DNA from 2 places in the Pelorhabdus rhamnosifermentans genome. Region 1 is predicted to be linked to the other one. Evidence: riboswitches for the same ligand, from Rfam matches in the RefSeq annotation. Region 1 holds a riboswitch; the other holds the start of a gene.
The links. Region 1 has a riboswitch for ZMP and ZTP ahead of pflB (formate C-acetyltransferase). Riboswitches for the same ligand answer to the same signal wherever they lie in the genome.
Positions count from the first base shown of each region.

Region 2: another riboswitch for ZMP and ZTP. It lies ahead of folP (dihydropteroate synthase); the one in region 1 lies ahead of pflB (formate C-acetyltransferase).

Region 1 is NZ_JAHGVE010000004.1:200,015-216,141, reverse strand. Features, by position in the region: gene Ga0466249_RS07140 (gamma-glutamyl-gamma-aminobutyrate hydrolase family protein) at 1-499, opposite strand, end outside; gene Ga0466249_RS07135 (L-cysteine desulfidase family protein) at 636-1,946, opposite strand; gene Ga0466249_RS07130 (sigma-54 interaction domain-containing protein) at 2,178-4,226, opposite strand; gene pflA (pyruvate formate-lyase-activating protein) at 4,538-5,269, opposite strand; gene pflB (formate C-acetyltransferase) at 5,349-7,574, opposite strand; ZMP/ZTP riboswitch at 7,654-7,733, opposite strand; gene Ga0466249_RS07115 (TVP38/TMEM64 family protein) at 7,812-8,501, opposite strand; gene Ga0466249_RS07110 (hypothetical protein) at 8,584-8,820, opposite strand; gene Ga0466249_RS07105 (M48 family metalloprotease) at 8,892-9,971, opposite strand; gene Ga0466249_RS07100 (patatin-like phospholipase family protein) at 10,105-11,025, opposite strand; gene Ga0466249_RS07095 (class I SAM-dependent methyltransferase) at 11,150-11,869, opposite strand; gene Ga0466249_RS07090 (sensor domain-containing diguanylate cyclase) at 11,909-13,381, opposite strand; gene Ga0466249_RS07085 (2-oxoacid:ferredoxin oxidoreductase subunit gamma family protein) at 13,515-14,060, opposite strand; gene Ga0466249_RS07080 (thiamine pyrophosphate-dependent enzyme) at 14,050-14,805, opposite strand; gene Ga0466249_RS07075 (3-methyl-2-oxobutanoate dehydrogenase subunit VorB) at 14,807-15,874, opposite strand; gene Ga0466249_RS07070 (4Fe-4S dicluster domain-containing protein) at 15,892-16,095, opposite strand.
Region 2 is NZ_JAHGVE010000002.1:137,308-153,434, forward strand. Features, by position in the region: gene pfkB (1-phosphofructokinase) at 1-622, shown strand, start outside; gene Ga0466249_RS03875 (Lrp/AsnC family transcriptional regulator) at 821-1,234, opposite strand; gene Ga0466249_RS03880 (MBL fold metallo-hydrolase) at 1,355-2,113, shown strand; gene Ga0466249_RS03885 (hypothetical protein) at 2,573-2,917, shown strand; gene Ga0466249_RS03890 (ATP-binding protein) at 3,274-4,923, opposite strand; gene Ga0466249_RS03895 (MarR family winged helix-turn-helix transcriptional regulator) at 5,227-5,568, shown strand; gene Ga0466249_RS03900 (Gfo/Idh/MocA family protein) at 5,727-6,746, opposite strand; gene Ga0466249_RS03905 (alanine/ornithine racemase family PLP-dependent enzyme) at 7,189-8,274, shown strand; gene Ga0466249_RS03910 (GNAT family N-acetyltransferase) at 8,267-8,728, shown strand; gene Ga0466249_RS03915 (MerR family transcriptional regulator) at 8,982-9,788, shown strand; gene Ga0466249_RS03920 (MATE family efflux transporter) at 9,834-11,171, shown strand; gene Ga0466249_RS03925 (ClbS/DfsB family four-helix bundle protein) at 11,196-11,711, shown strand; gene Ga0466249_RS03930 (helix-turn-helix domain-containing protein) at 11,854-12,186, opposite strand; ZMP/ZTP riboswitch at 12,869-12,945, shown strand; partial or broken gene folP (dihydropteroate synthase) at 13,063-13,829, shown strand; gene folE (GTP cyclohydrolase I FolE) at 13,934-14,494, shown strand; gene Ga0466249_RS03945 (hypothetical protein) at 14,648-15,115, opposite strand; gene Ga0466249_RS03950 (TetR/AcrR family transcriptional regulator) at 15,346-15,945, shown strand; gene Ga0466249_RS03955 (DHA2 family efflux MFS transporter permease subunit) at 16,009-16,127, shown strand, end outside.

The DNA of each region.
Region 1 (16,127 bases):
TATCTTGAACTATGTTCACTGTATGTCCAGGAACATACCTTTGTGTTTTCTGAGTATGCTTAATAGATGTGGGCACTTGAAGTACATCCTGATACAAAGTTCCACCAAATGCCACATTCAGAACTTGTGTTCCCCTACATATTCCAAGCATAGGCTTACTCAGGCCAGTAGCTATCTGCGCGGCGGCTAGTTGATGTTCATCTACCTCAGGGAAAATAAACTCCAGTTCTTTGCGAGGTTCTTCATTATAATGCAGCGGATTGATATCATATCCGCCAGTTAGTAATAGACCATTCACAAGTTCAATTTGCTTCCTAATACATTGTTCATCACTGATCACTGGCAATAATATCGGTACGGCTCCTGCCATCATAACTGCCTGAACATAATCATAGTTTACGTAGGCCCTTTCCATTCCCGGAAACATACTACCCTCAGTAATAAGCAAGTTAGTTAAAATTCCAATGATTGGTTTATTGATAATAATCTCTCCCTCCAAGCTTACATCACCTATTTCATCCTTATAGTGACAGTAATCTTAGAAATATGAAATAGACAAAATCGCACATTATTGATAAGAAAATTCAAATGAAATTACAAAATGGTTAAGTCTTTAAACGGTAATTAAAGCCAGATTACCCTACTTTCTTATTTAACATAATCTCCAGGATAATCTTATCTGCTTCCAAAGTTCCTTGATTTCCCAGTTGGCAAAGATTGTCGATAGATCGATCAACATCGGCTTCAATAATCCCGTCAGTAGACTGAATCGAACGTTGTTCCCTGGCCATAACAGCCGATTGGACTGCCGCATTGACACAAGTAGACACTTTCATGGCACAACCCGCCTTGGCACCATCACACAACATGCCAGTTACATTACCTAACATATTTTGTACAGCATATTTCACTTGAATTAAATCGCCGCCCAATAAATAGGTAATGCCACAACTAGCACCTGTTCCGGCGATAGTCGCACCACATAACGCGGATAAACGACCAAATTTAGATTTGATATAAATGGTTATTAAATGACTTAGCGCCACTGCCCGTATCATTTTTTCGTCATCAATTTCTAGTTTTTCTCCGACGGCCACCACGGGTAAAGTGGCGCATAATCCTTGATTTCCGCTGCCTGAATTACTCATCACCGGTAGTGAACAGCCTGCCATCCTAGCATCGGAACCAGCAGCAGTCAGTGCCATTGCCCAAGTTGCGAAATCGTCTGTCAAGATTCCTTTGGCAATACTGTCACGAATGCTTCTTCCCACTTGAAGTCCATACACATTCGCCAATCCCTCCAAGGCTACTCGCTTATTCAATTTGATACTTTCTTTTACTATATCTAATTTTTTCGTATCAACTTCCATAGCAAACTGCCAAACTCTATCCAAATTCAAAAAAAGACTGTCTGTATTAAGCTCATCACAAGCATTATCCTTATGGTCTTCTTTATAAACCGCCTGACCATCAACTTCAATTAATACAACACCAGTATGATGATCAGCAATAACAACCTTCGCATATGATTTTTTCGAGTGAACCACAGCTTCGATATACAGTTTCTTGGAAGTATTGGCCACAGAAGCAGAGATGATTCCTGCTTCTATCATGTCTTGTGCCTGTTTTACGTGATTTTGAGTTATACCAGACAACACTTCTAGCTTTTTATCTGGATTACCAGCCACAATGCCCAAAGCTGTGGCCGCATTTATACCGCAGATAGATGTGCCGGGTATAGTAACAGACATGGCATTTTTTATGATATTGCCACTCATCGCTACTTGTACAGAAAGAATGTCCCCATCCTTAACAAATTGCTTAGCTAAGGCCGCCGCATAGGCAATCGCTATTGGTTCAGTGCAGCCAAGCGCAACCACTAGCTCTTGGTTCAAAATTCCAAAAATCTTTTGTTCTTCTACCGTATTATTCAGTGTACACTTCATAAAACTCCCCCTTCTGCTTTGTATTGATATGTTGTAAATGCAATACTTATCTATTCAGGAATAATTAATTGCAATTTTAATGCCAAATGACAAAATTCTAAAAAATAAAAAAGCGCAAGCTAGAACTTAAGTGCAATAGCTTACGTTTTTTAACGATACAGTCATTTATCATGTAACGTTGTTCATAAATTAAACTTTCAGAATTCTAAATATTGGGCATTTAATAGGTATTTAAACTGGTTGGTTGTTCCTGTTTTTTAACCATTTTAAAAAATATTTCCCCTTTAACGTAATTTCACTGCCTTTTCGTCCAATGCCAGATGTTATAAGTTCACATCCATTTAAAACGTTCAGTACACGCCGAATTTCCCCTTGCGACAAATGTACACCTGTATTATTAAGGAAGTCCTCAATACTTTTACGCCCAGCTCCCATATCTAAAGAATCAAAATCGGCAATAACTTTCAATACTGCCTGGCAATTTTCCAAATCACCCCTAATTGCCAAGACGTTGAAGTCCCGTTCAAAATCTTCCTGAATATCAAAAATATAGCATGGAAGATGGTCCGGTCTCACTATAGTGTCTGTCATAAAAGAAATATAGGCAGCAACATTGTTTAATTCTCGAATATTTCCCGGCCACCCATATTGCATTAAGATATCACAGGTTTCCGGTAGAACGGAAAGATTCTCCCGATGTTTTTGTCTCAAAAAATAATTTAAAAGATATAAAATGTCTTCCTTTCGTTCTCTAAGAGGCGGAACCATAATTGGTAACACGTTTAGACGGTAATAAAGATCTGCCCGGAACTGACTGGAGCGTATTTTTTTACGAAGATCATTGTTTGTGGCCGCAATAACCCGTATATTTATAGTAGTTACACGCTGGGAACCAATGCGCATGACTTGCTGTTCCTGTAAAACCCTTAATAACTTAGCCTGCATTGAATAGGGCATATCACCAATTTCATCTAAGAACATCGTACCATTATTAGCCTGTTCGAATAATCCGGCTTTACCTTCTTTCAATGCTCCTGTAAATGTACCGCCTTCATATCCGAAAAGTTCACTTTCCATAATACTTTCAGGAACTGCGGCACAGTTAAAAGCCATAAATGGCTGCTTTGTACGATGAGATGCATTATGAATAGATTGGGCTAAAAGTTCTTTCCCGGTACCGCTTTCACCTGTAATTAGGATTGTTAGATCAGAACAAGCAGCTTTTCGTGCAAAATCAATACATTGTATCATTTCAGGTGATTTCGTATGGATATCTGAAAAATTGTATCTGGTCAAAAGACCTTTAGCTCGCAACTTTTTCGTTAAAGTTTGCTCTAATTGTTTTATATAAGTAACTTCTTGGAAGATAAAATAGATTCCGGCCATTTCTCCAAAGTATTCAAGATTATGTTTGTTAACAATCAAGGTTCGACCTTTATATTCTACAATTTCATCCCTAATAACATCCTGATTAAGAACATTAATAATGTCCAACGTGAATAAATCATTCAAGTTGACACAAGTAATATCCTTATGAATATCGAACATTTTTTCTAAACTTTTGTTGTAGAGACTGACCATTTTCTCGTTGTTTAACAACAGAATGCCCTCCGGGGACAAATTGATCACTGCTCTCAACTCAGTATTTTTGGTAACCAGCTCTTTATATTGCCTTCTTATACCCGTATCCAAAGATACAATGCTTTCAGAATACTTCAAAAATCGTCTGCTAACTTCATCTTCCGTTATTTCTAACTTATTAATTATTTCGATAAATGTAGATATATCAATATAGCGCTGGCCTATATCAAGGACAGTACCAATATACTCTGGAACACGCCAGTTCTCACCAGGAGTTATAGCAATTTTAATATCACTGTAATCCTCGCCTTCTTTATAAGGAACAAGATTCAAATGGTTAATTCCTAATTGATAAAAGAGAGTAATAGCTTCCAATGTTGTTTCTGAATTATCATTAACTACCAACACTCTAGTATCGGCAGGAATGGAAAAAATCTTGTAAATTTCACTCTCCCTAGTAGTCCTTTGGGCAACAACAATCCGCCGAGCATCAGAAATATGTTTTTTTACTTGCAGCGCCTGACTTTTAATCATTACTAGAACAATATCGTCATCAATCGTTTTTCCCGGCTTCAATTCATCAAAAGAATAGATTTTCACATCAACATAATTAGCGAGAACGGTTTCCAAATTGTCTTTTAAAAAAATCGCCACGGGTGAATTGCGAACATAGGTTACCACGCCGATACTTTTCATCATTCTCACACAATCCCTCTTTATTATTTTAATTCTAAATTCCGTCCAGAATACAAAAAACCTTTTTTATCTTTGCCCTATTTCGCTAATTTTCGACAGACGCCTTTACCAAACAATAGATCCACCAGAACAAGCAAAAAGCAGTATAGATGTCGACAAACACCTACACTGCTCCATATACCTGGGTTACTTATATTACTTTAACAGGGCTTTAATTTCTTCAGTGCCACCTCAGTAACCATGGGCGACGAAATCAGAAAGAAAAAGGTAATAATCTTTTTCTTTTTATGATGAATTTTTATCAGCAATTTGTTTCATTCTACGCCTATAACCTGGATGCCTTGCTCATTTAAAATCGCCTTAGCAATGTTTAAATCTTCAGCATTAGCTTCTCTTATCGAAGTTAATGTATATTTTTTACCGAGCTTTTCCCACTTTTCTAATCCCAATGTATGATAAGCTAAGAGCTCTACAGATGCACTGCCTGGCAAGGACTTCACTAATTCTGCTAATTGGTTCATATCTGAAGTCGCATTATTTACATCAGGAATAATGACATAACGAATAATCAGCGGTAGCTGACTTTCGGCTGCATAACGAAGATTGGCTAAGATCGCATCGTTTGACAGGACAGTTAATGTTTGATGTTTCACCGGTTCAACAGCTTTAATACTAAATTGAATGGTATCTGTATAAGGTAAAACCATCTTTAGATTTTCTAAAGGTGCGCAACCCGAGGTATCAATGAGAGTATGAATTTTTCGCGCATGGCAATTTTTGAATAATTCAGTTACAAATTCGGCTTGCATCAATGGCTCTCCACCACTTACCGTAATACCGCCTCCAGAGCGCTCATAAAAGTTTCGGTATTTTTCTACATCAGCCAGAACAGTTTCTACTGTAATCGTTTGGTTTCCTTGCTCCCATGTATCCGGATTATGACAAAAAGAACAGTGCATAGGACAGCCGCTTAAAAATAGTACATAGCGAATGCCTGGACCATCAACTGTCCCAAATGTTTCAATGGAATGAAAATATCCCTTCATTTTATCTAACCCCTCACCGATACATATTTAACCATTCGGAAATTTTAGTGGAAATTCTGTTGATTGTGTAGAGTAGATATTACATAGCCTGATAAAAAGTTCTACTAATTACTTCGCGTTGATGCTCAGGACTTAACTTTACAAAATTTACAGCATAACCTGACACACGAATCGTTAGTTGGGGATATTTTTCCGGGTGAATCATGGCATCTTCTAAAACTTCTCGATCAAGAACATTCACATTAATATGATGGCCTTGCTGCATAGCATAACCGTCAAGTACAGCAGCAAGATTATCTACCCTATTTGTCGAACTTTTTCCAAGTGCTCCTGGAACCGCTGAAAAAGTATAGGAAATACCATCACGACAATCTTCATAAGATATTTTGGCCACAGAATTCATGGCAGCCAAGGCTCCCCGCGCATCACGTCCATGCATGGGATTTGCACCTGGTGCAAAAGGTTGTCCACTTTGACGTCCATCAGGAGTAGAACCGGTTTTTTTACCATACATAACGTTTGAAGTAATTGTGAGCACAGACAAGGTATGTCTGGCATTCCGATAAGCGGGATGTTGTTTTAAGTTGTGAGAGAATTCAGCTGTAATTTCTTTAACAAAGCGATCTACTCTGTCATCATCGTTGCCAAAACAAGGAAAGTCGCCAGTAATTTTAAAATCAACAGCAATGCCTTGTTCATTTCGCACAGGCTGTACCTTAGCATAACGAATGGCACTTAACGAATCCGCTGCAACAGATAATCCAGCAACCCCAAAAGCCATGAGTCGTTCTACGTCTGTATCATGCAAGGCAAGCTGTGACCGTTCATAAGCATACTTATCATGCATGAAATGGATGACATTCATTGTATTGACATATAATCCAGCCAACCATTCTAAAACGATGGAATAATTTTTTCTTACCTTATCATAATCAAGGTATTCGTCCTGAAGGACAGGGAGCACGGGCCCGACTTGGTCACCTTTTTTCTCATCGCGGCCACCATTAATGGCAAGCAATAAGGCCTTAGCCAAATTCGTTCTGGCACCAAAGAACTGCATCTGTTTGCCTACTTTCATTGCTGATACACAGCAGGCAATAGCATAATCATCACCATAGTCCATACGCATAATATCATCATTTTCATATTGAATAGCACTTGTATCGACAGACACTTTAGCACAAAACTTTTTAAAGGCGGCAGGTAACTTTGTTGACCACAATACAGTCAGATTCGGTTCAGGCGCTGGACCTAAATTATATAAAGTATTTAAAATACGATAAGACGTACGTGTCACTAAGGTTCGTCCATCTTCCCCCATACCGCCAATAGCTTCTGTCACCCAGAGCGGATCACCAGCAAATAATTCATTATATTCTGGTGTACGCAAATGACGTGCAAGACGCAATTTTATTACTAATTGATCAATCAGTTCTTGTGCTTCTTCTTCTGTTAATACCCCTTGTGCCAAATCACGCTCAATATATATGTCAAGAAAAGTTGATACACGACCTAATGACATGGCAGCGCCATTTTGTTCCTTAATTGCCGCCAAATAACCAAAGTAAACCCATTGAACAGCTTGCTGCGCATTTACAGCAGGTTGCGTAATATCAAATCCATAACTTTGGGCCATGAGTGACATATCCTGTAATCCAGCAATTTGAGCCATAATTTCTTCGCGCAACTGGATCGCTTCTTGCACCATAGCTCGGCCTTCCATATTTTTCAAGTCAGTTCGTTTTTCAACAATAAGCCGCTCAATTCCATATAAAGCGATACGACGATAATCACCAATAATGCGTCCGCGGCCATAGGCATCAGGCAACCCCGTAATAATGCCTAATTTGCGCACATGTTTCATTTCATCTGTATAAACATCAAAAACAGCTGTATTGTGTGTTTTGCAATGATGATGATAAAGTTCACTAATTTCGGGATTTAACTTATAACCATAAGCCTCGCAGGCTTGTTCTGCCATGCGAATGCCACCATTGACAATGACACTGCGTTTCAACGGTGCATCGGTTTGCAAACCAACGATACTTTCCAGTTTTCTGTCAATATATCCTGGCTTATGTGAAGTAATTGTTGAAACAGTCTGATAATCAACATCAAGTACACCGTTTTTATTCCGTTCCTGATCTAATAAATCACAGCATTCTTTCCATAGTGCACTCGTCTTTATGGTGGGACCACTTAAAAAATTGTCTTCACCACTGTAGGGTTGATAATTATTCTGAATAAAATCACGAACATCAATTTTCTCATTCCAAATTCCTTTAACAAAACCTTTCCATGCCATTATTGCATGACCTCCTCAATTGAATAATTGAATTAACATTGAAGATTGCAACAAAAAGACCCTCTGAAACAAGATCTTGCAATCTCGCCCAGACGGTCGGCATTTCAAGAATGTAGTTCACGTGGTAATCTCCACTATCCGTCAGTTCTACATCCCATTTAATTTTATTTTCATGTCATTATTATATGTTAATAATCTTTATTCGTCAACAAGTAAAAATTGTTATGTAGTCATCCATTATTGCTGCTTTTTCTTTCTCGCTAAAAAATAATATAAAGCGATGGATAAAAAGATGAGGAGTGTAAGCCTCATAACATGATCCTGATAAGATAACAAATCATGACCTAAAGTGACTTCAATCCAGGCAGATGGTAATTTTCCAATAAATGTAGCTAGGGCATAATCAGCAAGGGTAATACTACTTACAGCACCAAGAGCCGTAATAAGACCGGATGGTACATAGGGAATACACCGCGCCACAAGCATAACGCGAAATCCTTGCTTGCCACTAAATTCATCAATTCGTTTCAAGGCATTACTGCGAATAATCACACTATGAGCAACATCATGAAAAAAATATCGCATCAAAATAAAGCTTAAAATGACACCCACTGATTCAGCTAACCACGAAATAATCGTTCCTTCTACTACACCAAAAATCACACCATTAGCAGCTAAGATGAAAATATTTGGCAGTACAGCGACAGTGTTAATAAAAACGATAAGTAAGAAACTAACAATCATGGAATACGGTCCATAAGATCGGATGAAGTGAACACTGCCCCTCACATCACCATGTAGAAGTAAAACATACATCTTTTGAAAAAAAGCAGGATATACCCTAAAGCTAATCCAGACAAGGATAACAAATACAGTAAGTATAATCAATCGAAATACTTTTTGATTAGTATGCTTAGCAAAATTCATCGATAGTTCCTCCTAACCTATTGTAAACCTTGTCATAAACAAAAGAGCAACACCTTACTGTTGCTCTTTTGTTTCTCCAGCCTTATTGCTTTATAGATTCATTTTTCGCCTTTCTTGCTTGCTGACGTGATATTCTTTCCATGTATTTCATGTCTTGCAAGACCAAGCGATTAATGGAATCATATTTGGCAACAATAGCACGGGTTAATTCCTGTTCATCCTGATAATCCCACTCAGAATTACTCTTCTCTAAGGCCAACATCGTAATATCATGAACTCGAATGGCCTTAACAATACTTTTCATATCAAACATCGACATCGTATCGCCCCCTAACCTATTCATATGAAGTTTCTTGTTAAGGGGATACAATTTTATCAATTTACTTTTACCTATTTTTTAATAAGGACGTTAATTTTATCCGCAACCTCTTGGGCTGTATCGCTGTCTCCATCAACAGGTGTAAAAAGAGCTCGATCTCCCATATAGACAGTGCCATTTTGCCCAACAGATACCGTTTCTAGTGTATTGTTATGATATTCTCTGGCAAGTTTACCCGCAATTAAATATGTACGTTCAGCTGCTAAATAACGTTCAGTCTTCGCTGGCGTGATAATCTCAACACCGTCAAGACAAACCGTTTTATCACCTTTTACAGTAACATGGCCATGACTATAATCTGTCATTCTCTTAGAAAAATTATTCACACGGTCGGAAGTCTTAGGATGATTATTGGGACTCACAATTTTGCTCAGTCCATCATGCCATAATTCTCCCAATTTAGAGCGCATAAAAGCCATGGCAGCAGCGCCACCACCCGGATTATAGCCTGCAGCAACAGCATTATCAAAACCAGCATTATCTGCCGCCCATTCTTCTTGCATGGTAATGACTTCATTATTGATATAATTAGCACTTGCAACACCCAATACTTGGCTTGTTATGCCCGGATTATCCTGTAAGTACAAATCAACTAACACACCAAGACCGATACTTTTTTTCGTTCCTTCTACAGGGTCCTTGTGTTCTCCATGTCCCATTTCATGACCAAGAATAGAAGCAAACTCATCTTCATCAAGCATTTCAATAGTTCCTTTGTTAACAGCAATCACACGACCTAACGTACAAAAAGCATTAATGCTTTTGTCAGGTGTTAAGTATACAGCATAATGACCCTTAATAATCCCGTTCGTCATTAAGCGTTGTGCTACATTCGCTAAATAGGCATCTTTTTCCTCATTTTCATAGACACCCGTTTGTTTTTGCGTTTGCGCTAACAAATCTTTTTGATGATTGTCATTAAGATTATTCAGTTGACCATTAATATAAGCAAACGCTGCAGCACCATATAATAAATTTTCTGTAAAGCTAGCAGCCTCAACCTTAACATTTCCGACAAAACTTGTTATTAAAATAAGGAATCCACTTAAACAAAGCACAAGTCCTTTTTTGATCCCGTTCATTTGTAACATAAATCAGTCACTCCTATAAACAAAACATACCCTTTTCCATTTATATCCACGGGTAAAAATTCTATTTTAATTATAGCTTTTCCAGTAAAAATTAACAAGTTACTTTTTGCCAGGCTGATTTTCCGTGACAGAATTAGCGTATTAAATCCAAAATGTCTGGAATGAGCTCTTTTGTCGCAAAAACACCCCTGTCAATACAAGTATCAATATCAACTTTATTTGAAAAAGAAATATCAAACGTTTGCGGTCGAATAACCAGATCAGAATGTTGCCGCCCTTTTAATAAAGTGACTTCCCGTGACATAATTTCAATGCATTGCATAAGTACCTCACCAACCGATTGGATTCCATAATTCGGTTTTCCATCATAACCTAAATCAACACCAATGACAATATCAGCTCCCATCTCACGTAAGATATCTGCTGGCAAGTTGTTCTTTACTGCTCCATCGACAAGCATCATACCAGAATAATTTTTAGGAGTGAAAAGTCCTGGAATAGAAATACTGGCGCGAACAGCATCGATGATAGGAATATTATAATAATACTTTGCATTTAAAATTGTTGGCTTTGCACGTAAAGGAGTCATAAAAAAGATAGTTTCAGCTGTATTGATATCCACAGCTGTAATAGCCAGTGGAATATTTGTCTCACGCACCGTAAGCTCGCCCCAGAGCAACTTGAAATACTGCTCGATGCAGTCCCCTTTAATGACACCAGCGGGAATAACAGATAGCAGTCGGACTTTTCCTGTAAACAACCATTTCATACCATACTTAATAAGCTGATTGATGGAAAGTTTCGCATCAATTAAATCGTTAAGACGTACCTTATGCGCAAGCTCCCGCATTTCTGCCGGACTTTTTCCGGTAGAATATAACCCCGCAATAATGGCCCCCGCACTCGTCCCAGCAATCATATGCACAGGTATCTGTTGGCGACATAATTCTTGGAGCACGCCAATATGAGCAAGTCCTCTCAGCCCGCCTCCGCTTAAAGCAATTCCTACTCGTGGCATACGAACGTGCTGACGTCCATTTATTTTAACAATCACAGTTTAACACCTCACCTTGCTACAAACACTCTTGTTATAGTTTATGATGCGTAGATCAATCGAGGTGAGCAATCGGACAAAAAAAACAGTTCTACATAAACTGTAAAACTGTTTCATGAAAATCCTATTCATTCATTTTTTGCGCTAAAATAATCATTCTTGGCGTATCTTCATCATAAGTACGACCATCAAATGCGCCATAGACTTTTTTTATCTGAAGATGATGAAAGCTAAGTAATTCCGTCATTTCTGCTAACGAATAAGTACGAAGCTGAAAATCAGTCTCCATTTTCTGTCCAGTTACTTGATTAATCAACTGGCGTTTCATCATGGCCAAGCCTTCATAAATTTCTACTTTTGTTGATACAACACTTTCGCCATTAGGATGACGCCAATAACGATTCAAATTATTTTTTTGCATCCATTCACGATTCAATAAATCAATCAAAAATAGTCCCTTAGGTTTTAAAGAACGACTAATAGCCCCCATAACAGCCGAATTTTCATCGTCATTAAAATAACCGAAGGCAGCAAACATATTAATAACAGCATCAAAGTGGTTATAAAAATGTATTTCTCGCATGTCACATTGACAAAAGTCAATGCTGACCTCAAGCTCCGCTGCTTTTTGCTTGGCAATACTTAAAAAATCAGCAGTATTATCCACTCCAGTGACTGCATATCCACTCTTGGCCAATTCAATGGCATGACGACCATATCCGCAATATAAATCTAATATCTTAGAACAAGCAGGAAGATTAAGTGCCGCCTTGATAAATTCGACTTCTTGGTCCGTTCCAGCCAAAGAAGCAGCTGAAAAATCACCAAACACATCCTGACTCATGTAACTACACCTCGTATCATAAAAACCTCTACTCATCCATTACTTTTCATTAATCTGATAAAAAACACGAATGCAATTACGATTCGCATCCTTTGCCGCATATAAAGCACTATCCGCATGTTGAATAATCTCAACATCATTCATTGCATCACGTGGAAAACCTGCAATACCAATACTTACAGATAAAAAGCCAAGCGGCTGTGTTTCATAGTTTTCAAAGGGAAACTCCGCAACACTTTTTCTAATTCTTTCGGCAATAACCGTCGCATCGTAAATAGAAGTTTCAGGAAGAATCACAGCAAATTCTTCTCCACCATAGCGCACCACAATATCTACATCACGGACAGCACTATGAATCAAGTTAGCTATTTTACGCAATACGACATCGCCTTTTTGATGCCCATAGTGATCATTATACATTTTAAACCAATCAATATCCATCATCAAAAAAGCAAGTGGTCTCTCATATCGCTTGGCACGTTTAAATTCCTGAAGAAGATACGTACGGAAATAGCGATAATTATAAAGCCCTGTCATGCCATCCGTAATAGCTTGAACTTGTACTTTGGAAACATAATTGGCATGATCAATGGTCATAGCAATTTGATTGGCAATAGAGCGGAACATATCAATATCCATGTCATAAAATTCTCTTTTATCTGTTGTCTCAATTTCAAGAACACCCAGTAGTTTATCCTTAATAACTAATGGAATAGCTAGCTCACTCACGCAGTCACCACCGCTATGAATATACTGACTATCTTCCTTCCCATTGGGAATATAAACCACTTCGCGATGCTGCGCTGCATAACCACAAATACCTTCGCTAAGTGAGATTTGCGCAGTTAAAGGGAATTTGTGAAAACAATTTGTGTGAGCACGAACAACTAATACTTGTTGCACTTCATCAAAGAGTAATAAGGCAACATTAACAGTCCCAAAGTCATTAGTAATATTCTCAATAATTTTATCAAGTACCGCCTGTTGATTAACCGTTGTCTGCGCGACAGAAGTAATACGATAGAGAGCAGCCAAATGTTTTTTTGTTTGCTCCATATCCATTAAATACATATCCTGATTGGACATAGCAGCATAGAGTTCCTGCGTAACCTTTTGCTGCTGTTCAACAAGTTCATTAAATTCTTGTTCAAGTAACGTATATTCTGTAATATCGCGAATAAAAACAATGATACTTGCTGATTTTAATTGAAACTTCCAAGAAAAATACTCTTTTAAATCGTATACCGTAGTATGTTCATGACAACAAATCATTTGTGGCATACCATTTTTTTTAGTTTGGTCATAAGCGTCAAGAATATGTAATGCTTCACTCGAAAAAAGCCTTCTCACGACATGACAAAAATTTTTTCCAATGATATTTTCACAACGTTTTTTTGTTAATTTTGACATAAAAAATTCAGTAATTATACCCTCTTTATTAATAACTAGCAATGCGGAGGGAACCTGTGAAACGATAAATGGAATGATCTCAGCATGTAATTGGTTATCCAAGAAAAGACCGCCACCTCTATAATATCAATGGTTATATTTTCGCTATGATTTGATAAAAATCCTGCCCCCTTTCACAGCGCAAAGAAGCTATTTCGTTATCATAAACAACGAAATAGCTTCTTTGCTATAAAAACTATTTTTTTTGATTTTTAATATACTCAGCGCCCTTTTGGAGGGCTAATTTATTAATTTCCACAAGTTGTGGCTTTTTGGCGAACAGCTTGGCAAAGGCTTGTAACGCTGATTCGTCTTTGACCGCCTCAGATGCTGCAACAATAGCACCTAATACAATCATATTTGCTACTTTCAAATTACCGAGTTCTTGCGCCAGTTCATTGGCTGGAACCTTATATACCGAAATATCACTTCGCGTGGCTTCCTTTTGAATAAGAGAACTGTTAATAATTAAAATCCCACCGGACTGAAGAGCAGGCTCAAATTTATCTAGTGAAGGCAAATTCATGGCAACAACAAGATTAGGCTCTGTAACAATAGGTGATCCTACCGGTTCATCAGCAATAATGACAGAACAATTTGCTGTACCACCGCGCATTTCGGGTCCATAGGATGGAATCCAGGAAACATGCCGATTCTCAATCATTCCTGCATAAGCAAGAAGTTGGCCCATTAACAAAATGCCCTGTCCACCAAAGCCAGCTAAAACAATATCATTTGACATCCTTTTTCACCTCCAATGACTTATAGACACCAAGCGGGAAAACCTTCATCATATTGTCTTCTAACCATTTATTTGCTTTGAGCGGCGCCATACCCCAATTGGTTGGACACGTTGATAACACTTCCACAATAGCGAACCCATCACCATTTAATTGATGTTGAAACGCTGTTTTAATGGCTGCTTTGGCTTTCGTCATATTCGCTGGATTATTCACAGCCACACGGGCAACATAAACTGCACTTTCGATTGTCGATAACAGTTCACAAACATGGATCGGATGGCCTGTATTTTGTAGGGAACGTCCATAAGGTGATGTCGTCGTAACCTGATCAATTAGTGTTGTCGGAGCCATTTGCCCGCCTGTCATGCCGTAAATGGCATTATTTACAAAGATGGTGGTAAAATTTTCACCCCGTGCAGCAGCATGAATAATTTCAGCACAACCAATTGCCGCCAAATCACCATCACCTTGATAAGTAAAGACAACGGAATCAGGATGAACCCGTTTTACGCCGGTTGCCACAGCAGGTGCACGTCCATGAGCCGCTTCAAGCATATCTACATTAAAATAGTCATAAGCGAGGACGGAACACCCCACAGGGGCCACACCGATCGTATTTTCACGTACACCTAATTCATCAATGATTTCGGCGACTAAGCGATGAATAATCCCGTGATGACACCCTGGACAATAATGAAAAGGAACATCTAACAAAGATTCAGGACGTTTAAAAACGACAGTCATATTATTTCCCTCCTTCAAAGCTCAAAACCTTCTTAATTTGTTCAGCCACTTCTTTTGGCGACATAATCATGCCACCTGTCCGACCATAAAAATGAACGGGCCGAACACCATTCACAGCTAGCTTGACATCTTCAACTAGTTGTCCGGCACTAAGCTCCAGTGTTAAAAAAGCTTTCGCTGATTGGCCTAGTTCTTGAAGAGGGGCACTTGGAAATGGCCACAATGAAATAGGACGAAAAAGACCGACTTTATAGCCTTCACTTCGCACAATATCAATAGCAGTTCGCGCAATACGTGATGTAATGCCATACGCAACAAGAATCAAATCGGCATCATCCGTCAAAACTTTTTCGAAGCGCACTTGTTCCGCTGTAATTTTTTTATAATTAGCCTGAAGAACCTGGTTGTGTTCTTCGAGTTTTTCCGGTTTTAAGAACAGTGAATTAATAATATTGGGAGTTTTCCTTTTCTTCATACCCACAGCTGCCCAAGGTTTCTCAATGGGCTTTTTATCAATCACAGGAAATACAATAGGTTCCATCATTTGTCCTAAGGCACCGTCACCAAGAATCATAACGGGATTACGATATTCATCAGCTAAATCAAAGGCCAAAATTGTCATATCGACTAATTCTTGGACAGAATTTGGGGCTAAAACAATGAGTCGATAGTCACCATGACCACCACCTTTGGTAGCTTGAAAATAATCGCTTTGAGATGGCTGAATGCTACCTAGACCAGGGCCACCACGCATCATATTAACGATTACGCAAGGTAGCTGCGCACCAGCTGCATAGGAAATACCCTCCATTTTAAGACTAATCCCAGGACTAGATGATGAAGTCATCACCCGTGCTCCAGCCCCTGACGCACCGTAAACCATATTGATAGCAGCAATTTCACTTTCGGCTTGCAAAAAAGTTCCGTCTACCTGAGGCATCCGTCGTGACATATATTCAGTAAGTTCTGTTTGTGGAGTAATAGGATAACCGAAATAATGGCGACAACCAGCAACAACAGCGGCCTCACCGATTGCTTCATTTCCCTTCATTAAAACCTTTTCAGCCAACTTGATTCGCTCCCCTCTTATTTGTGAATTTCAATCACCATATCCGGACAAGCTTTAGCGCATATCATACACCCAATACATTTCGATTCATCAATGCAACTGGATATACGATAACCTATGCTGTTCATTCGATCAGATAAAGCAATAATTTTTTTAGGACAGACAACCGTACATAATTCACAGCCCTTACACCTTTCTTCGTGAAAAACCGGTTTTGGCATAATGAACCCTCCCTTGGACACTCGATTTTATA
Region 2 (16,127 bases), on a different contig from region 1:
CGGACCGGAAATTATGCCGGATGAAATGAAGCAATTTGAACAAGAATTACAGACTGTATTAAAGGATACAAAAATTCTAGTTGCTTCAGGCAGTTTGGCTCAAGGGGTTCCAACAGATTATTATGGAAAAATCTCCAAAATTTGTTCAGAGCAGAATATAAAGTTTATTTTGGATTCTTCAGGTGAAAGCTTGCGCGTAGCAATCAAAGATAGACCATTTCTGATAAAACCTAACCAAGAAGAACTCGAATATATTACAGGAATCTCTGTTAAAACTGATGAAGATGTATTTTTAGCTTCTTCAAAGGTTTTGGAAATGGGAGCGGAAAATGTCTGTGTATCGTTGGGCAAGCAAGGCATGATGTTAAATGGGAGTCTGGGAAGATTTTTCGTTCATATTCCAGCAGTAAAAGCTGTTAATACAGTTGGCTGCGGAGATTCGCTTGTTGCCGGTTTGGCCTATGCGTTGCATGAGGATTACAATATTCTTGAGATGTTAAAATTTGCGAGTGGTTGCGGAATTTCAAATGCATTGCATAAAGGCGTAGGTCAGATAGATCCTGTGCAAGTAGCTTCATTTGCGAAGCAAGTAACAATAATCCCCTATGTCAATATAAAATAACGAATGAATAATGGTGAAGTGCCCAGAGGGATCAGATGAGGTTGCGGCGATTCATGCGATAGTTGAACTATATGTGTCACTCGGATGTGTTAGAAAAAAATGATTTACAAGGGAACGGCTATTTGTTTAGTAAAAACAAATAGCCGTTTTTGGCATTAAGATTATTTCAGAAAACACATGGTGAAAAAATAGTGATTTTTACTTGAGCTTACCAATGGATAGGTTAACTTTATAATTTCCATAAAGCAATATGGTATCAAGTATTTCATTTAGCTCTTTTTGATTAGCAGCATTTGCTTTTAGCCAATAGCATCCTTCTCCACTTACTCGATATGCTTCTAGAATAGCACTACTTTCCAATAAAAAATGCTGAAAATTGTCATGGTTAGATGAATTCATAAATACTGTAATAAAAGCGGATATTGGTCTGCATAATTTTTCATAATTAAGATTGATGGTAAAGGCTTCAATAATTCCGTCGTCCTGCATATGACGAATGCGTGTGGCTACTGCTTGTCCCGTTAGATGAACGATTTTTCCGATTTCCTGCCATTGCATACGGGAATTTTTTTTTAGGCATTCTAAAATTTCTCGATCTGTTTGGTCAGTCATTTGGCTAATTCCTTTCATCATGTAAGAGATAAAGGCTATCTTCTTACAGGGTTCAATAGGCTTTAAATAACTTAAATGTTACAATAATCCTAGGGAAATTCATGAAGGGAGTGACTATGATTGGAAGTCCAACTTTTACGTCATGCCACATTGCTTATTGTAATAAATGGGAAAAGGCTGTTAATTGATCCAATGTTAGGTCAAGCTGGGGTAATGCCACCTATTCAAAATTCTCCAAATCCTCAACGAAATCCTCTTGTTGACTTAAATATTCAGTTAGACTTGCAAAAGGATATAGATGGGGTATTACTTACTCATACTCATAAAGATCATTTAGATGAGGCGGCAATTCAACAATTACCCCGAAATAAACCAATCTTATGTCAACCAGAAGACAAAGATAAGTTGAAAAGATTAGGATTTTTAGAAGTGTATCAAGTTGTTGAAACGTTTAGCTGGGAAGGAATTGTCATACATCGTACTGGCGGACAACATGGAACAGAGGAGATTGCTGCACAAATGGCTCCTGTTTCTGGCTATGTCTTACAAACGTCAAAAGAACCTGTCTTATATATTGCTGGCGATACGATTTATTGTGAGGAAGTTTCCAATGCGTTGACTCAGTACCAGCCGAGTGTAGTTGTAGTTAATGCTGGAGGAGCTAGGTTTATTAGCGGTGATCCTATTACAATGACAGCTCAAGATGTTGTTAAGGTTTGTCGGAATGCTCCAAAATCAAAAATCATTGTCGTACACATGGAAGCCATTAATCATTGTCTTGTATCAAGAACTGACTTGTGTGCTTATCTGCAACAGGAAGGGTTAGTTGATCAAGTGCTTATTCCTATGAATGGAGAGAAGATCACGGCACTAAAATAATCGATTCTAAGCCCGTAAAGTCATAACAAATACAATGGATGAGTATTCCGATATTGATTTGGTAAATTGGGCGTGGTGATAATAATTCTTAATAGTAATGACATTCATTATGGCGAAACTCCATGTAAGCATTTGATTTATTATTTTGATTTATTATATAGTAAAAGTAGACTTTCCTTTCAGTAAGATATTTCTTATTGATAATAATTCAAACTATTGAATTCGCTCTACAACATGGATTATGCGACATTCGAAATTCTGCCTATTATTACCCCGGAGCAAGCAAGCGATTCCACACGGGATATCGCTTTATTTCTTTGTCTCAGTTTCATACCATTTTTGCAATTTTCTCATCATAAACTGCATGAATGAAAAAATAAGATATATATATTTTACTTACAACTTTCCTAAATATATAATAAGGCCATCAAGAAAATAAAAAAGTGGATGGTGATTATCATGTCGATTGTTAAACTTATGCAATCTTTGCATGTATCGGAATCTAGCGTAAACCAAGATTGCATAGATAAAAAAATTAACTATTATCAAAATGAACTAGAAAAATTGGGGTTTAAGACCAAATGCGAGGAGGGTTTTATAAATCTTACATTAACCAAAACCATTGGTGCAAATAAAGACAATATTTTTGTTTGCATAAGATTAGATGCAACTGGCTATAAGGATATTTCAATCTCCTTACAGCGCGATAATTTCGTTTACAGACTGCCAAACTTTTATGGTTCTTCTGAATCTTTGTTTGCAGCTATTAAGGAATTAAATAGATCCGAAACGAAAGTGGCATAAAACAAGACAAATCGTAAATCTAAAATAGGTTGTAATACAGCTCTACTGATCATTGATAGGTAATGTATTTCTATTAATCACAGTTTTAAGTGCCTATAGTGGGTTCTAGGTGCCCATGATTCACGTCTACCCCTATAATGTATAGATATTAATTTATTGAACACATATTATGATTAAGCCAGCTTTAGTTGATTTGTTAACTAAGGTTGTTTTTTTTGATCGTTACCTGAATCGGAATTGGCACCGGCTGGATTGGAATATTAACCGAAAATGTTAGTTAAAGATGTGGTATTATGCTTACGCAAACAAGTACCCCCTTTTCTTAACAATAAAGAAAAGGGGGTAGGTAATACGGATTAAATACTGAATCGAATGAAAAACGTCGTGCCCTGATTGCTTGTTTTAACCTGGATATCAGCCTGATGCCGTTGGGCAATTCTATAACACATCGGTAATCCTAAGCCAGTTCCGTTATCCTTGGTTGTCAAAAAGGGTTTACCTAAATTATTCAGAATGTGGTCAGGGATGCCAGGGCCTTTATCGCTCACTGATAGAATGACTTTGTCTTTGTCCATGAATGTGCATATATTTAGTCTGCCGCCCGTTGGCATCGCTTCTAAACCATTACGGACTAAATTTAGCAGTAGTTGTCGAATTTCATTTTCATCTAATTGCTGTTCAGGTATTTCCGCAAGATTATGAGTTACGTCTGCCGCTGATGCAATGGCCTCAGCTTGAATAAGCGGCATTAATGATTTGATGATACTATTGAGGCAGCATTTTTTGAAGTCAGACCGTTTTTCCCTTGCCATGCAAAGATATTCGCGGATAATTGAATTTGTTCTGTCAAGTTCTTGGATCATTAATTCAAATTGATCCAGATAGAGAGAAAATTCTTTTTTGTTCATTAATAACTGCAAATATCCTCGTACAGTTGTCATTGGGTTTCGTATCTCATGAGCTACGCTGGCAGCCATCTCTCCTACCGTATTTAACCTATCAGCCCGTAAGGCAATTTGCTCGAGGCTCTTTCGGGAGGTGATGTCGCGAATAATACCTTCCAAGGCCAGTAGTTTGCCATCCTTGCCATAAATAGGAACACAGGTCTGTTCAACCCATATCGTATTTTTATCTTTGCGAGTTAAACGAAATGAATGAGGCGAGTGGTCTAAGCGGGCCGGATTATTGATGAAGTGGTAAAACATCGTGAAATCTTCGGGATATATCAAATTCAACAAGAGATTTGCATCGGCATAGAATTCTTTGGGAGTATAACCGGTACAAGAATAAATGGAAGGGCTTATGTATTCAAGTTTGGGTGTTGGCATAAGTTGATAACGGTAAATGCTATCGACAGCATTTTCTGCTAATAATCGATAAATAGCTTCTTTATTAATCAGATCTTTTTCAAAATATACTAACAAGGTGGCAATGGCAACAAAAAGTCTTAGAAAACTTTCAATTAAATATCCCCATGGCAAAAACCATGCCTCGTCAATTAAGAAGGGCATGTCTAAAGAATGAATTCCCCAGAATATAAAGCCATATCCAAGGAGTAGTTTACTTATACTTCTTAACTGCAAATGGCGCATGAAGGTTATCCCTAGCCATATGCCTGTAATTCCGCCAAAGAAGGTGCAAGGTAAGAGACGATACACGAAAGGCAAGTGCATGATTGAAAACATGCACCCCAGCAGAAAGAGGCCTGTTGCAGCATAGAGCCATCGTCTGTTTACCGGTTTGCCAACGAATAGATAGGTACCCTGTACAAATATTAAGAGAGCACCAAATGTTATGCCTTGAAAGCAGCTAAACCAACCTAGCGATTGCACCCAATCAAGCATACCGGAATCAAAAAAAATATTGCGCAGTAAAAGGAGTAAGCAGCTTAAAATCCAAAAGCCGAAATAGCGTTCACGATAAGCGGCATAAAGGTAGGTATAAATTAGTATCATCAATACTGTCCCTATTATCGAACTAAATATAGATAGAATAAAATAATTCATGATATCATCCTCTGCTAAATACCTGTTTTAGCGTTTAACACAATTATTCATCGTTCCTGTTATGGCATATAATGTGAACAATTCGATATTATCCAACAATTCCCTTCTGAAAAGCTATAGCGGAATTTATATAAGGAGTTCCGCTTGTAGTACAGAATAAGTTTTATATTTGTTCTTCTACTTGACAATGATTAGATATCTAATTACAATAAAACTATGAAACAAGGAAATGTAATAGCTCTTTTAAGCAGAACATCAGAGAAAGCTCATCGCCTTATCGTGCGAGAACTGGAAGCACATGGAATGGACGGTATCGTTCCTTCTCATGGGGAGATTTTAGTCCATCTCCTTACTGGCGAGAAGTATACCATGAAGGACTTAGCCGAAAAAATCCATCGAACAAAACCAACGGTGACTGTATTAATTGATAAACTCGTAGATTTAGGTTATGTCACAAAAGAGAAAAGCAGAGAGGATAGTCGTGTTACTTTTGTCAGATTAACAGAAAGAGGATTAGGATTGAAACCTAGTTTTATTGAGATTTCCGCGAGAGTGAATGCAATTGTGTATAAAGATTTATCCGACGAAGAAGCTGAATATATTGAAGCAACATTAGGAAAAATAAATCGTAATCTAGATGAATAAACTTGTAGAGGATTAGACATCTGACTATATAGTTAGATGTCTAATAAATAAGGGAAATTTTTATTTGAATAGGGTTCCTATATGCAGAAGAGCTATTTTTTATAATGATAGTTAGATATCTAATGGATAGAAAGCAAAAAAAATAATTTGGCAAGGGCTTATAGAAGCCCTGTTTTTTCATCTATTGGTTTTATTTCATCTGTCAGGAATTTGAGACCAATTATTTTTCGAACAGCATCTAAGACATTCATTACGTCCAAAGACAACTGCCATGAATTGATTGTTGATTCTCTTTTATTTTGTTTAACTAAATCAATAAATTCTTTAGCTTCATAATACATAAAATCAGTGGATTGTTTACGAGTAATTTCTTCCGTCTTACCGTCACGATACATGATTTTTATTTCTTCCGGTGTAGATATTTTGTCAATAATCATTGAGCCCTGCTCTCCCTGTATTTCGCTAGGAATGTAGGAGTTAGAAATTTTCGAATGAGAGATTATAGCTTCAAAGTCTTGGTACTTCAGAGTAATACTTCCTGTACCATCAATACCCGAGTCCAGCATTACTGCGTTAGCAATGATTTTCTTTGGTTTGCCAAAGAGATAAATAATTGGATAAACGCAGTAGATTCCTATATCCATTAGTGATCCATTGGAAAAATTCAGGTCAAAGGTATTTACGTGCTTACCTGCCTTATAGGCATCGTATCGAGAAGAATACTGACAATAATTAAAGAGAATTTTTCTTATTTTGCCTAACTTGGGCAAGGATTCCTGGATACCGAGGAAATTAGGCAAAAAAGTAGTCTTAATAGCTTCCATGAGAAGCACTTGATTCTTGTTTGCAATATTAATCATCATTGACAGTTCTTTTTCATTCGAGGCTATTGGCTTTTCACATAGTACATGCTTTTTTTGAAGCATAAATATAATAGCTTGCTTTGCATGAAATGAATTAGGGCTGGCGATATATACGGCATCAATTAGCGGGCTTTTTGCCATTGCACCCAAATCTGTAAAAAAATTTTTCACTGTCGTATATTTATCTGCAAATGCCCTAGCCTTTTCTTCTTTACGGGAATACACTGCCTGCAAGCAAAACTCACCTGTTAGTGAAGCACAACGGATAAATTCTTCAGTAATCCAACTTGTACCAACTACCCCGAAATTAGTCATTTTTTCCTCCCTATTTATAAAGCATATCTACAATAACCAATTGCGATAAATCCTTGTTTCAATAGAATGCAGTTACTATATCCCTAGTATAAGCGTTATCCGCATATTTAGATATAAATTCAGCTTTAAAATTTGTTAATGCGATTGTTTTAGCTCCAGATTTTTTTGCTAAAGCATTTACAGTATCTATTGTACTCCCGAATGCTGCACAGGATTACATTCCCATGCAGTTTTTTTTCTTTTCATGGAACAATATTATATGACGAATTAGTAGCACAAATAATTTTTAATGAGAAGCAGGGTATTTGATATTTTCAACTCTGATATTAGTGATGAAATCAAGGACGTTACAAAGAACTCCTGAATATCTTCAAAAGCGTGGAGATAATGCTTTTGCCCAATCATGGAATAGGTTGCAGGTGAAGGAGGAGAGGTGTTTTAAATGCGTGGTCGCCCAATTCTTGATATTGACTTAGAAAAAATTAAGGATAACTCCGTTCAGGTGGTAGAAAAATGTCAACAACACGGGATCGCAGTCATTGGTGTTACCAAAGGGTTTAGTGCTATGCACCAGATCGTCACTGCCATGGTGAAAGGGGGGGTTGTTGGTCTAGCTGATGCTAGAATGCAGAACATCATTGAACTTAGGAAAAGAGGCTTTACGCAGCCAATCACTTTGCTGCGGCTTCCCAGTTTAAGTAATATTAAAAGTGTTGTTCAGTATACTGATTCAAGTATTAATTCGGAAATCACTGTAATCAAGGCATTAGCGCGGGCAGCGAAAAAATTAAACAAAATCCATCAAGTGATTTTAATGGTTGATGTCGGCGATCTTCGGGAAGGGGTATTGCAAGAAAATGTGCTTGATATTACAAAGCGGGTTGCTTGTTTTAAAGATATAAAGCTAGCAGGATTAGGGACAAACATGGGATGTTTTGGTGGCATATTGCCTAGTCCTAAAAATCTAGGGATGCTGGTTGAATTGGGAAATGCTGTTGAAAATCAATTAGGATGTAGGCTTGAGATAATTTCAGGTGGGGGAACATCTACCTTGTTTCTGGTGGAAAATCATAAAGTTCCTGCCGGGGTAAATCAGTTACGGATTGGTGAAGGGATATTGTTAGGTACCGATACAACCCATAATAGAAGAATCCCATGGCTTCACCATGACGCATTCCGCCTACGAGCGGAGGTGATTGAGGTGAATTCCAAGCCATCAATACCGACAGGGACTATTGGTAGAGATGCTTTTGGTAATATTCCCGAATTCACAGATATAGGGATTAGAAAAAGAGCCATTATATCAATGGGAAAACAAGATGTCAATATTGAAGGAATTCGTCTTATTGACGGCAATTTAATGATTTTGGGAGCTAGTAGTGATCATTTGATCATTGATATTACCGATTCTGAACAAGAGATCAAGGTTGGTGGCGAGATTGACTTTTCGCTAAACTATTCCGGCGTGCTTTCAGTCAGTGATTCAAAGTATGTGGAAAAACGTTTTACAGGAGGAACCCATGATTGAACTGGTGCGAACAACTGAAACTGAACTTATTGAGCGTTTAGTTCAGTTAGAATCAGAAGCTTTTGGCGAAGGAGGAATGAATGTTTGGCATCTTGTACCGCTCATAAGGCATGGCCGTGTATATGCATTTCGCAAAGACGAAGCAGTGATTGGTGTAGTCCAGTATATGTTGGATTGGGACAATCCTCAAAAGGCGTACATGATCGGGGTTTCAATATCCCAAGAATCCCGTGGTCAAGGTGTAGGGGCTGAACTACTTCGAGACAGTTTTAACGCTTTATCGAAAGAAAATATTAAAGAAGTGGAACTCACCGTGGAACGGAATAATATTGTAGCAGTTAAGCTTTATGAGAGTAAGTTTGGATTCTTGTCTACGGATTTCAGACCCAATGAGTATGGTGAGGGCGAAGATAGACTGGTGATGAAATTGATGCTAGCTAATGTTGTGAACTAAGCGGCTGATAGCAACGATAGTAATTTTCTATCCAAAGTAAATAGGCTAGAAGCCAGATAACATATGGAATGGATTCAGAAACCAAAAACTGCGTTTTTCAATGGTTTGTACTGGGATAATGAAATGCCGACGGATTTAATGCAGATTGCATAGGAGATATTTAGAATGAATTCTTTATTGTATACTATAGCTATAGAAGTATTATGAACGGACTAGTAGTAAAAATGTAGTTGTGAAGGCGGGTTAATAAGAAATGAATGAGAAATGGACTATAGGTGAGGTAGCAAAACTTTTCGACGTATCGACTGATACTTTGCGGTATTATGAAAAGATTGGTATACTTACATCGCACAAAAATGGTGACAATGGATATAGATATTATTCCTATGACGAAATTGTAGTCCTTATGGATATAGTGTTTTTTCGTAATATGGAGCTATCTGTTAAAGATATTAAGCAGATTATAACGAAAATGGATGTTGGCGATATTAAAAATAGACTTTATCAAAATCAAAGAATCGTTGAAAAGAGGATACAGGAATTAATTAAGCTAAAGAAAATGATTACCCAAGTTGCTTTTCAATATAAAATGTGTGAAGAGCGATTAGGCGAGTTTTTGATTGTTTCTGCACCTGATTTTAAATACAAACTTATTGGCAACCAGGCGGATGATCTAGTTACTATGATTCGTAAATATAAAAAAGAGGATTGGATAGTTGACCGCATACGATATACGCTGTTAGTTCCACAAGAAAAGCTTCTGAAAAATCCGAATTTTTTATCGGCACAAGTGGGTATTAGTATTGATGAAGAGAATTTGTGTATGCTGGACTTCTCAGAACAACAGGAACTTTCATCGTTACATGATGTGAATTACTTATATACAATAGTAGGAACAAGCTACTCAGAACAAGAAAATAATACATTGAATAAAGCTTTGAAATATTTAAAAGAAGAAGGTAGAGAAGTAAATGGTCCCATGATTGGAAGATACATGGCAAGCTCTCATAAAGATGGTCTTGATTATTATGAAGTTTGGATTGCAATTAATAATCATTGACCTTGGAGTAGCTCTAAGGTTTATCATCTTATTGGGGTGATAAGCATGAATGAAAAAATATTAGGTGAAGAAAAGATTGCTACGTTATTTCTAAAATACAGTATTCCTGCGATTTCTGGGATGTTATTTTTAGGATTAAACACAATTGTGGATGGCTTTTTTGTTGGCCATTATATTGGAGTTAATGCTTTAGCAAGTGTAAATATTGCTATGCCTTTTTTTAGTTTAATGATTGCGGTTGGTGTGGTAATAGGTATTGGAACACAGAGTATTATAGGTAAAAAATTAGGTGAAAGCAACATAGAAGAGGCGAGTGACACATTTAAAACGTCGCTTAGTTTCATGTCAGGAGCATCGTTGTTATTTTTAGTAATAGCGATTGGTTTTACAAAACAGATAGCTGCTTTTTTGGGGGCAAATGAGCAATTAATGCCAATGGTAATAACTTATATTAGCTATGAAAGTTTATTTTTACCATTTTTAGGGGTAATGTTTGTTTTAGATTATGTGTTAAAATTAATGGGGAAACCTGTATATTCAATGCTAGCTCTAGTTATTGCTGTTATAAGCCATATGATGTTTAATTATTTATTTATTGTACAACTCGGACTAGGAATTAAAGGGGCTGCTTTGGCTGCAGGCTTAGGCTATAGTATTGCATTTGTTATGACTATACTCCCTTTTATAATGGGAAGAACCACTTTAAAATTATTTAAAGGAAATTTTAAGAAATCATTAGCTTGTAATGTTATCTATAATGGCTCATCGGAAGGGTTATCGGAGATAGGCACGGGTGTTACAACATTCCTATTTAATATTACGCTTATGCATTATGTAGGTGAAGTTGGCGTAGCCGCCTTTACAGCTATTAGCTACTTGTCTTTTATTGGAAATAATATACTGATTGGATTATCAGATGGCGTTGGTACTATCATTAGTTATAATTATGGTAGCGGTAAAATAGAGCGTGTAAAAAAAGCATTAAAGCTTGCTGGTTTTTCGGCAATAATCATCGGTGTAGGATTGTTTTCCGTTATATCCATTTTTGCTAGAGAAATAATTGCGATATTTTTAGATGCGAATCATGAACAAGCTTTCAACTTTGCTGTGTATGGTGCGAGACTGTATACCTTCGCATTTCTAGTAAATGGATTGAATGTCGTTTCATCAGGTTATTTCACCGCTATTTGTAAACCCAAGAGTTCGGGATTAATTGCTTTAAGTAAAGGCATAGTATGGATAGGTATAGGCATTGTTATGTTGCCGCAGATATTTGGTATAAAAGGCATATGGTTAACTGTACCTGTTGCAGAAATGCTAACGTTAATATTATCCGGATCATTGATGTATAAACATTTTAAGTATCAAATTCAACCTAATTAGAATAGATAAAACTGAGGTGTGATAGTGCAAGAATACGATAATAAAGTTGCGTTGATTGATGCTATAAAAAAGACTTATCAGCTTTTTGATAGAGAATTTGATGAAATTCTAGAAGAAAAAAAAGATATCCGAATTAAAGAAGTGGATAAGACACCACAAGAAATGATAGTATATCAGCTTGGCTGGTTAAATCTTATTATGGGATGGGAAAATGATGAGTTGAATGGAAAGGAGGTTGTTACTCCTTCCCGCGACTATAAGTGGAACCAGTTGGGGCAGCTTTATCAATCTTTTTATGCTGAATACAGTGGATATTCACTAAAGGAATTACGAAATTTGTTTAAGGAAAGCATCGAAATGTGGTGTGACTGGATTGGTCAATTGAGTGACGAAGAACTATTTACGCCAAATGTACGCAAGTGGACAGTAACACGCGCAAATTGGCCGATGTGGAAATGGGTACATATAAATTCGGTTGCGCCATTTAAAAGTTTTAGAACTAAGATTAGAAAGTGGAAAAATCTAACGGAAACAATATAAGAATAAAGTATTAATATCGCAGAATTGGCAATTAAAAAGGATTTTTCATGAGGTACGGTATGATTTTATAAAGAAACACCTGCTATTTCTCATTAGCAGGTGTTTTTTCATGCGTATTTTTTGGAATTTTCGCATATCCTTATCACGGCTTTTTTTCCTTGTGAGTGGCGTAGTATTCTTTAAATGTGGTCTTAAACTGTATTTTTGTCCAACCGCGTAGATCGGAATCGTCGCTTTCCATTAAGTTCTTTAATATATCTGTCATATCTTTTAAGTCGGGGTCAGAAATGGCCTCGACTTTTTGTGCTTGAGGTTCAATTCCTCTTAATAGCCAATCAGTTGATACGTTATAGAGATCACAGAGAATCACGATTGAATCAGCTGACGGCTTAACCTCATCTTTCTCATATCTGTTTAAATTACTTCGGGATATTCCTGTTTTTTCTGCTAAAAGTTGAAGTGTCGTATTGGGCAATGGAAGGCTTCTGATCCGAAGAAGCCCGGGACATACCAAATTTCTGTTGATTACCTGAAGTTCGGCAATTGGGCCATTGATTCTACGTTTTGGAAAATTGTTTTACTAGTGCCAGGCGGCAACGGTATTGGAGGGGATGATGCGAAGGCTTTGGATTGGATTTTGATTACGTTGTTGTAAAAATCTTGATGTGGACTTTAAATATTACAATTTAACTCTACTTTTTATTGTGAAATATCTGATGATTTTTTTGTTCAGCTTTTTCCTTTTTACGGCGCAGGAAGGAAAATAAATCACTCATGGCTGCTACAGTGATAAAAAAATTTTGGCAAAGTTAAGTATGAATTCGCTTACAATAGCCATTATGCCTAACCTTTTTTACAGCAACTTCGCCAATTCTTGGTATAGCGTGTTACATGATTTTGATTCACACTGTTTTTTATGTAATAATCAAAGCTGGTGAAGATGATTTCTCGTACCAATACAAGTTTGCTTCTTGACTTTTCCATTTTTTCAAGATAACTGCAGTTCTGGAAAACAAATTAATTCGACTTGTTCTTGATTGGTGGTTTCCATCATTTGCGAAGAAGCTCTTATGTGAATCCGCCACTACTGAAATAAATTGGGGTTGCTATTTTGATTTTACGTTGACAAAAAGACATTTTGAGTGTAATTTAATGTTTAAGAGTCATATTACTGACGGATGTGGATGACCACAAGGGAGTATGACTGAAAAGGCCGACCGTCTGGGCGAATGACCCAGATAGTCTGCTTTTTTTTGCAATGCTGGATAAAAAGACAGGTTTAGATTAAGAAAATGGCAGAATAGATAATTAATAAATACATAAATGATATTTAAAGGAGGAGAGTTTTAATATTACTGAGGACAGTTTCTCGGATGGCGGACTTTATCTCGATGCAAAACAAAGCTATAGAAAAATCTCTTAAGCTTGTGGAAGATGGCGCTGATATCATCGATCTAGGGGCCGCTTCTAGTAATACTGAAACGAAAAAAGTGAAGCCGCAAGAAGAAATTAATCGTTTAAAACCCGTCGTTAATTCTTTGCTATCGCAAAATATTTCAATTTCGATAGACACTTTTAAGCCTGAAGTTCAAAAATATTCTTTAAAGAATAATGTTCATTATTTAAATGATATTCAAGGATTCCCTCATTCTGAAATTTATTCTGATTTAGCAGCATCTAATTGTAAACTTATTATAATGCATTCCATCCAACGTTTTGGTCCGGCTACAGTTATTGAGACTGAACCTGAAAAAGTATTTAAGGGAATGGTCGCTTTTTTTATCGAACGTATTAAAGTGCTTCAAGATTCAGGTATTCCATTGGAACGAATGATTTTGGATCCGGGGATGGGATTTTTCTTAGGAGCTAATCCTGAATCTCCAATTTATGTTTTAAAAAATATAAAACAATTGAAGGAATATTTTAATTTACCAATCCTTGTTGGAGTTTCTCGAAAATCATTTTTTGGGAAACATTACCAATCGCAAAGTAAATGAGAGAGGATCAGCTACTTTAGGAGCAGAAATTTATTTAAGTTATATGGGTGTAGACTATATTCGTACGCATGATGTACGTTCTTTGAACGATGCACTAAAAGTGATTAAAGCATTAATCTGAGTTCAATTAAAATAAATCCTAGTTCGATGTTTAAAGAGGATTTTTTTTACTAACAGGACAACCATAAAAAGTAATGATAATATCCCGATTACAAGGAGACGACAATGATAGATCAGGGAAAAATTCGCGAAGCAGTAGCAATGATCATAGAAGCAATAGGAGAAAATCCTGCAAGGGAAGGACTTCAAGGTACACCTGACCGTGTAGCGAGGATGTATGATGAGATATTTGGTGGATTAGAAGAAGACCCCAGAAAGTACCTTGAGGTACATTTTAACGAAGACCATGATGAGATGATCTTAGTGAAAGATATCCCGTTTTATTCCATGTGCGAACACCACTTTGTCCCTTTCTTCGGCAAAGCCCATGTAGCATATATTCCGTCGAATGGTAAAATAACTGGTTTGAGTAAATTGGCAAGATTAGTAGAGAGTGTGGCTAAGCGTCCGCAGCTTCAAGAACGTTTGACCAGAGAAATTGCGGATATCATTGTGGAGTGCCTGAATCCGAAAGGAGTGGCTGTTGTTATTGAAGCTGAACATATATGTATGAGTATGAGGGGAGTAAAAAAGCCAGGTTCAAAAACTGTTACATCAGCAGTCCGTGGATTATTCAGAAAAGATGATAAGACCAGAGCTGAGGTATTCTCGCTTATCAACAATTAAAAAATAACTCTATATTGCGCAGGAATTACATCAATTATTGTGAGGACTTAGTAAAAGATATTACAATTGCATACATCGGTGGTAGACTAATTCTATTTTCCTTTACATAAAAACCTGAGTCGGTTTATATTGACTCAGGTTTTTATGCAGTGGTTAAAATTTACTTTTCCATGTTACATTGGGGGAATTTTTTTGAATATCAATAATATTATCACTATCATGATCTAATTTAATGTGAACAGTCCGTTTACTTACCGTCACCCCAGGTGCAAGTTCGAAATTCTTTTTCTCCTCTTTTTTAATCGAATAGTTATAATCGGCCAAGTTTTGAGGCGGATTATCTGGGGGCGGTATTTTACCAGGCGTAATGTTCAACGACTCGGTTAGCGTGTTTTCTGGAGGCTGCGATTGAGAAACCGATTCAGCAGGCGCGGAAGCGGGTTCTGCTACTTTGGTTTGAATATTGTTAGTTGAAGTGGGAAGAACTGTTTCTGTCGTTGGTTCTGAAACGATAGGTTCTGGTGGAAGAGTCTGGGATGAGTAATTATTCTTTATAATAAATCCAACGAATAGGAGTATAGACAAGAAAGTAAATGAGACAATGACAATTTTTTTCTTCATTTATATATTCCTTTCGAATATTTTAATGAAATGGATAGGATTATATCGTTTAATCCTTTCTTCATTTAACAGGGATTATCCTTCCCCATTTTTTGCGTTATCTTTTAGTGCCGTACTATGGGCAGGGTGTAATTTTTGACTCCGCTGCCACGTATTGACGTCAAGGAAAAAAATGTCTATACTAAATATGTTAGTAAGTACAAACATACTTTAGCAAAGGAAAGATTCGGATGAGCATGCTGCAGCCAGAACTAGATACCAAAGGAAAAATAATAATTAAGACGATTGATTTAATTGCTAAAATGGGTTTTAAAGAAGTTACGACTAAACAAATTGCGGAAGCGGCGGGAGTTAGTGAGATAACTGTATTCCGTCATTTTCAAAGCAAGAAAAAACTGTTGCTGGAGGCGCTGACAGTCTGTGCCAAACCTCCGTCTTATTTGGAAGAACTCTTTACCTCCGGCAAATTAGGCAGAAACTTGGAAAACGATATACAGCTTATCGCTCAAGCCTACCTTTGCCTTTTACTTGATAATCTGAAAATTATCCAGATTATCTTCCATGAGGCGAACAACATTCCCGAAATTAATGATACTGTGGATAAGCGTCGGTTTATGAACCGCACACGTTTAACCGAATATTTCGATACTATGCAACGACGTGATAAGGTCGTGAAAGGAGATTCAGGGATCCAGGCGAGTAGCTTACTGTGGCTTTGTTTTGGTTTTTTTATCAGCAGAGTCATACTTAGAAATGAGCCTCCTTCTCAAGCTGACAATGAATCATTTGAAGATAGTCTCCGACTTTTTGCTCGTGGCATAGCGAGATAAAATTTTTGTCATGCATGTTAGTTAGTACAAACATACATGATGCTGATAATCGAGGTGTTTTTTGTGGCTCGAAAATATCTATTACTGATTACTGTTTGTTTGGGAACGGTGCTTACTGCATATGTAAGCAGTTGTGTTAATATTGGTTTGCCGAACATTATGGCGGCGCTAAATTTAAATTT